DNA from 3 places in the Enterobacter sp. ECC-175 genome. Region 2 is predicted to be linked to each of the others. Evidence: predicted binding sites of a transcription regulator. Region 2 holds the regulator's gene; each other region holds the start of a gene.

Region 1 (2,268 bases), 1.7 Mb from region 2:
GTCCATCACGAACGCGGCGCGCGCCATGTAGCCGGAGTCCTCGAGGAAGGAGAGGAACAGGTACATCATGCCGATTTGCGGCACCAGCGGAAGCACGGTATTGATACCGCCGCCCAGGCCCTGAGCGAGGAAAATCGTCAGCCATTCCGGGAAGTGCAGGGTGTAGCCCAGCCACTGAATGCCGTGGACGAAGAGGGCAACCGAGCCCGCGTCGAAAATGGGCTGGAGCGCGCCGCCGATGTTAATGGCGAGCAGGAACATCACGTACATCACCAGCAGAAAGACCGGCAGGCCGAGGAAGCGGTTGAGCACGATTTTATCGACGGCGGCGGTAAAGCGGCTTGGCTCTGCCGTTAGGGCGTTACTGACCACTTCGCAGGTGGCGGCAATAGCCTGATAGCGCGCATCGGCAATATGAAGGGCGGGATCGTCGAGTTCGTCCTTCAGGTGCGCCAGAGAAATATCAAGCTTATCCGCCGCCTCGCCCGCATAGGCGCGGCTGTAGATATCTCCTTCCAGCATCTGCAGGCCAAGCCACAGGCGCTGTTTCGCAGGCATGCTTTTGTCCATCTCCTGCGCCAGCAAATTGGCTTCGCGCAGCAGCGGCTGGGCGTAATGCACTAGCTCGACGTCATCGTTGCCCGCGTGGCGGTCAATTGCCAGCTTCAGGGCGTCGATGCCGCGCGCGCGGGTAGAGACCAGCGGCACGACGGGACAGCCCAGACGCGCGGAGAGGGCATCCACGTCAATGCGCAGCTTCTGCTTTTCCGCGATATCGAGCATGTTGAGCGCCACGATGCACGGGATGCCCAGCTCCAGCAGCTGCAGCGTCAGGTAAAGGTTGCGCTCAAGGTTAGAGGCATCGACGACGTTAATGAGTAAATCGGCATCGCCGCTCAGAATATAGTGGCAGGCGATTTGCTCATCGAGCGACGTTTGCGACGAAATGGTGGTTAACGAATAGGTGCCGGGCAGGTCAACCAGGGTGACCTGATTGTCCGTCGTGGTGAACTGGCCTTCTTTGCGTTCAACCGTTACGCCTGCCCAGTTACCGACGCGCTGGCGCGCGCCCGTGAGCTGGTTAAATAGGGTTGTCTTGCCGGAATTAGGATTGCCAATTAAGCCAATAGTTAATTTTTTCATTGTTTTAGACTCACTGAACCGCTGGCTGTTATCGGGATAACGCTTCAACTTCAATTAAGGCGAGGTCTTTCTTACGTAAAACCAAATTTACCCGTCGGGTTTCGATATGCACCGGATCGCCCAGCGGCGCCACGCGCACGACCTGGAACGACGAGCCGGGCAGCATGCCCAGCGAGAGCAGCTTTTGCCGATAGGCCGGGCTAATTTCACGGGTGAAACCGATAATTTTCCATGCACTGTCTGGAGTGAATTGCATAGCGCCTACTTTCACGAGAGGTTAAATAATCTACACTGCGATGATAATGAGAATAGTTTTTATCAGCAATATTAAAACTGTGACGGAATGTTGTTAGCGGTATTAATTTACGGACTGTTTGACCTTGCTCAATATTTGCCGACGTGCCGGGAAAACGAAAAGGAGAGTATTTGTTAACGGGGTGATAATTCGTGGTTTAAATAAGGATGTGCAATCGGTTTCATATATTATTGCCCTATTTCCCCTCACCCCGACCCTCTCCCCAAAGGGGCGAGGGGGAGAAAGACCGCACCGTGTAGTTCCCTCTCCCCAAAGGGGCGAGGGGGAAAAGACCGCACCGTGCAGTCCCCTCTCCCCAAAGGGGCGAGGGGGGAAAGACCGCACCGTGCAGTCCCTCTCCCCAAAGGGCCGAGGGGGGAAAGACCGCACCGTGCAGTCCCTCTCCCCAAAGGGGCGAGGGGGGAAAGACCGCACCGTGCAGTCCCTCTCCCCAAAGGGTCGAGGGGGAAAAGACCGCACCGTGCAGTCCCTCTCCCCAAAGGGTCGAGGGGGAAAAGACCGCACCGTGCAGTCCCTCTCCCCAAAGGGGCGAGGGGGGAAAGACCGCACCGTGCAGTCCCTCTCCCCAAAGGGGCGAGGGGGGAAAGACCGCACCGTGCAGTCCCTCTCCCCAAAGGGGCGAGGGGGGAAAGACCGCACCGTGCAGTCCCTCTCCCCAAAGGGTCGAGGGGGAAAAGACCGCACCGTGCAGTTCCCTCTCCCTTTTAGGGAGAGGGTTAGGGTGAGGGTTTAGCGTTTTTTACCCATCGCCGCCGCCAGCGCATCCATCATCGCGCTGTTGCCCGCAGGCTGTGCGTCGCGTCCGCGTG
Region 2 (2,268 bases):
TCAGTACGACAACCACTCCGATATCCCAAGCTGGGGCGGTGGTTACGGCAACATCTTCCAGGATGAGCGCGACGTGAAGTTCATGGTTATCGCCCCATTCACTATCTTCTGATAAACGCTCTGGCGGGCTAAGGCCCGCCGGAATGGAGACGGCTATGTTTAAGAAAATCGTACTTGTCGCGGTGATGACCGCCGGGCTTGCGGCCTGCGCAACCTCACCGGGGCCGAAAGAGGATTCGCGTCTAAAAGAGGCGTACAGCGCCTGTATCAATACCGCGCAAGGCTCGCCAGAAAAAATCGAGGCCTGTCAAAGCGTGCTGAACGTGCTGAAAAAAGAGAAGGCGCACGAGCAGTTTGCCACGCAGGAGAGCGTTCGCGTGATGGATTACCAGGCCTGCATCCAGGCGCGTAAAACCGGAAACGATCAGGAAGTGGCGAAGCGCTGCGATAAAATCTGGCAGGAAATTCGCAGCAACAATAACTAATGCGCTGTATTCACGCCCGGTGGCGCTGCGCTTACCGGCCTGCAAAGGTGTCACAGCCCCTCAGGCCCGGTAAGCGCAGCGCCACCGGGCTTTTTTAGGCAAAAAAAAAGCCAACCTCGCGGCTGGCTCAGAGTATGAATACGGATTATTTGGCGTCGTGTGCGCGGTCGTTCTCGCGGCAATCGCCTTCAGCGCAGTGACCATACAGGTACAGGCTGTGGTTGGTGAGGCGGATACCATGACGCGCAGCGATTTCACGCTGGCGTGATTCGATGGAATCATCGCTAAATTCAATAACCTTGCCGCAGTCGAGGCAGATCAGGTGATCGTGGTGGTGCTGCTGAGTCAGTTCGAAAACAGATTTACCGCCTTCGAAATTATGACGGGTAACAATGCCCGCGTCATCAAACTGGTTCAGCACACGATAGACGGTTGCCAGGCCAATTTCTTCACCCATATCGATAAGACGCTTGTAAAGGTCTTCCGCACTGACATGGTGATTGTCTGGCCCCTGAAGCACTTCAAGGATTTTTAACCGAGGAAGCGTTACTTTCAGGCCAGCCTTCTTTAATGCGGTATTGTTGTCAGTCATGCGGAATCTGTCCTGTTGCTAAACGATTCACTTCAAAAGAAGAAGTGACAGAGAATGCACTTGGGATAATGCGTCTCATTATAGAACTGCCACGCCTAAATGAAAACTGCAAGTCTCAAGCAAAATATGCTTATAAAAATGGGGTATCACCAACAAACTTGTTCGATGGAGCCCACGTTTTACCAGGGGGATATTGTACAGGTCTGAACGGAAAAGTTAAAAGTTTGTAGCAATTAATTTAATCGGTTTGACCTGGACAACGGGCGCAACCGGAGTCGCGCCGCAGGGATATCAGGCGTTGAGGATGTCGTCCAGGTTCAGCTCTTCACGAACCTGCTTCACCCATTTTTCAACGCGTTCGGCGGTCAGTTCTGGCTGACGGTCTTCGTCAATGGCCAGGCCAACAAAGTGGTCGTCATCAGCCAGGCCTTTGGAGGCTTCAAAGTGATAGCCCGCGGTTGGCCAGTGGCCAACAATAGCCGCGCCGCGCGGCTCAATGATGTCGCGGATAGTACCCAGCGCATCACAGAAATACTCCGCGTAGTCTTCCTGATCGCCGCAGCCGAACAGGGCGACCAGCTTGCCGTTAAAGTCCACTTCTTCAAGCGTAGGGAAGAAATCATCCCAGTCGCACTGCGCTTCACCATAGTACCAGGTCGGGATGCCCAGCAGCAGGATGTCATAGCCTTCGAGATCTTCTTTGCTGCTCTTGGCGATGTCGTGCACATCGGCAACGTCTTTACCGAGCTGTTTTTGAATGTTTTTTGCGATGTTTTCGGTATTGCCGGTGTCACTGCCGAAGAAAATGCCGATGATTGCCATGAGTAAAATAACCTCTTGAAACTTAATAGTATGGTGGCGCAAATTGTCCACGGATAAGGGCAATAATAGCAGAACACGCAACCCTGCGGAAACAGCTATCGCGCAGGACTGCACTCTGTGCTACATGAAAAGAGAGATTTGGGGGATTTTCAGACTTTTACTTTAGCGCGAAGCGTATCAAGCTGGGCGATCAGCATCGCTTCGATCAGCTCGCTGCGGCTAATGTTGCGTGCTTCAGCCAGCTCGTTAAGCGCATCAACCGCGTCAGCGTTAAGCTTCAGTTCGACACGCTTAAGCCCACGATTTTTATCGCGTTTAAGCTGGTTGCGTTTATTAATACGCAGCTGTTCGTCACGCGAGAGCGGATTC
Region 3 (2,268 bases), 1.3 Mb from region 2:
GCAGAAAGCGATGGACGCTATGTAATGCCGCCGTCGGGCGGCCATCCTGCCCGACGCGCCTTACAGAACCTTATTAGCGCGCTCGCGCGCCTCGCGCTCCAGCGAGAAGATGATGCGCTGAAGCTCACGCTCGGCCGCAGGCCCCACGTTCAGAAAGCGGAAGCTCAATCGCGGGGTGGTAATGGTCTCATTTTTACCGTCCACCACCTTGCGCTCGCTGATGGCAATCAGCTGGGCGTCGAACCAGAAGCGGCCAAATCCCCCCATATCCAGCTCAATCTGCGAGAAGCGCATGCCCTCGACCAGCCCGTCGGGCTTGGGCGTGTCCAACAGCGCGCCCATGCCGCCTAAAGACAGGTCGAAAAGCCGAAAGCGGATCTCATTTTTGTTCGGCATTTTGGCTTTGCAGAAGTAGGCGGGATGCAGAGGCGCGCTGATGCGAAAATATTCCCGGCGCTGAATAAACCACAGGTTAGTGGGTAACGAAGAGGTAAAGGCGGGCAGCCCCTGAAAGACGCTCGGCTCAAGACGCGGCAGGACGAACTCGACTTTTGCGCCCTGGGTTTCCGCCGTAACCGAAATGTTCTCGGCGCGCAGGGCGGCGCGGTTTTCCTGCTCCTGGCTGCCCAGGTCGATAATCAGCGCGTCCGGCGAGGCGTCCAGAATTTTGCTGATGAACTGGCTGCTGGCCCAGCTGATGCGCAGCGGCACGTCGCCTTTTTGCAGGTCGCGCAGCACGCCTAGCACAGCCAGCGGATTTTGTTTCAGGAACTGCTCACTGTAATGACTCACGCCAGATGGCTCCTCGTTAGGTGACGGACTGTCTGTGGGTTATCGGCAGCGCGGGGTGAAACTTAATACAAACCGATGATTTTTTTTATGCGCAGGCCAATTTAAGTCGGTGAGTTGAAACTGATTTTCTGCCGATGGCCTATACTTAAGTAACCTGCGCAGAAGGGCTTCTGTGCATGCATTCATCTGCAAGAGGGCATCGCTATGGGTATTATCGCCTGGATTGTTTTTGGTCTTATTGCCGGCGCTATCGCCAAACTGCTTATGCCGGGGCGCGACGGCGGCGGCTTTATCTTGACCTGTGTCCTGGGTGTCGTGGGTGCGGTTGTTGGCGGCTGGCTGGCGACGATGTTCGGCGTAGGAGGGAGCATCAGCGGCTTCAACCTGCACAGCTTCCTGGTGGCCGTGGTCGGTGCCGTCGTGGTCCTGATCGTGTTTCGGCTGCTCAGGCGCGCATAAAAAATCTCAGGCGGCTCTCTTCGGAGGGCCGTTTTTTTGTTTTGTCTTGATTTGCTAATCGAAATGATAATAATTGTCGTTCACAATATTATATATAACAAGACGACACTATGAATACCACTCGTTTCGCGTCAGGCGCGCTGGCAGGAGCCGTAGCGCTGGCATTGCAGATTCCCGCGTTCGCTGAAGAATCCACCATTCTGGTTACCGGCGCAGAGCAGGGAAGCGACCTGCCCGCCTGGACCAACAGCGCCACCAAGTCCGCGGTGGCCGAAAGTAAAACGCCGCAGGTGATCAATACCGTCTCTGCCCCGCAAATCGAGCAGCGCCACGCCAGCTCCGTGAACGAGATCCTCCGCTACGCGCCGGGCGTATCGACAGAAGTGCGCGGCAACACCTCCTACATGAGCGAATACAAAATCCGCGGGTTCACGGTCGACCAAGAGTTCTATAACGGGCTGCAGCTGCCGTATAACGTCACGGGCAACACCAAGGCGCGCATTGATCCGCTGCTGATTGAGAGCGTCGATATCCTCAAAGGGCCTTCCTCGGTGCTGTACGGCGGCGGCTCGCCGGGCGGCCTGGTCAATATTCAAAGTAAAAAGCCGCAGAAGGCGGCGAAAACCGAGCTGGGCTTTACCACCGGAAACCGCAATCTGAAGGAGGGCTATCTCGACTCCACCGGCCAGATTGCCGACAGCGACTGGAGCTACCGCCTGCTGGGCAAAGCGACGGAGAACGACGACCAGCCGCACACCACGCGCTACGAAAACTATCTGGTGGCTCCGTCCGTAACCTGGCAGCCGGACGGCAAAACGCGGCTCACCGTCGACGCGCTGGCGCAAAACACCCCGAGCCTGTCGCCGTCTAACCCGCTGCCGCTGTCATACCTGCGCTCGCAGTACGCCGATCGCCGCGCTTTCGCCGGGGATGAGTGGAGCGGCTTTAAGCAGCGCCAGTGGATGTTGGGCTACAGCTTTGAGCACGAGTTCGACAGCGGCTGGGGATTCAGCCAGA

What was found. The regulator Fur, encoded in region 2, represses iron uptake genes when iron is present. The targets are predictions, from matches to a motif close to ATAATAATGAGAACNACTATCAA.
Region 1: the regulator Fur is predicted to act here: its motif matches at 1,440-1,462, upstream of feoA (ferrous iron transporter A).
Region 3: the regulator Fur is predicted to act here: its motif matches at 1,321-1,343, upstream of V1599_RS15270 (TonB-dependent siderophore receptor).

What each region holds. Positions count from the first base shown of each region.
Region 1 is NZ_CP143776.1:240,369-242,636, reverse strand. Features, by position in the region: gene feoB (Fe(2+) transporter permease subunit FeoB) at 1-1,143, opposite strand, end outside; gene feoA (ferrous iron transporter A) at 1,172-1,399, opposite strand; gene V1599_RS01265 (Tex family protein) at 2,189-2,268, opposite strand, start outside.
Region 2 is NZ_CP143776.1:1,890,537-1,892,804, forward strand. Features, by position in the region: gene chiP (chitoporin) at 1-112, shown strand, start outside; gene chiQ (ChiQ/YbfN family lipoprotein) at 156-485, shown strand; gene fur (ferric iron uptake transcriptional regulator) at 631-1,077, opposite strand; gene fldA (flavodoxin FldA) at 1,369-1,899, opposite strand; gene ybfE (LexA regulated protein) at 2,049-2,268, opposite strand, start outside.
Region 3 is NZ_CP143776.1:3,207,832-3,210,099, reverse strand. Features, by position in the region: gene emtA (membrane-bound lytic murein transglycosylase EmtA) at 1-25, shown strand, start outside; gene V1599_RS15280 (flagellar brake protein) at 61-792, opposite strand; gene V1599_RS15275 (GlsB/YeaQ/YmgE family stress response membrane protein) at 997-1,251, shown strand; gene V1599_RS15270 (TonB-dependent siderophore receptor) at 1,362-2,268, shown strand, end outside.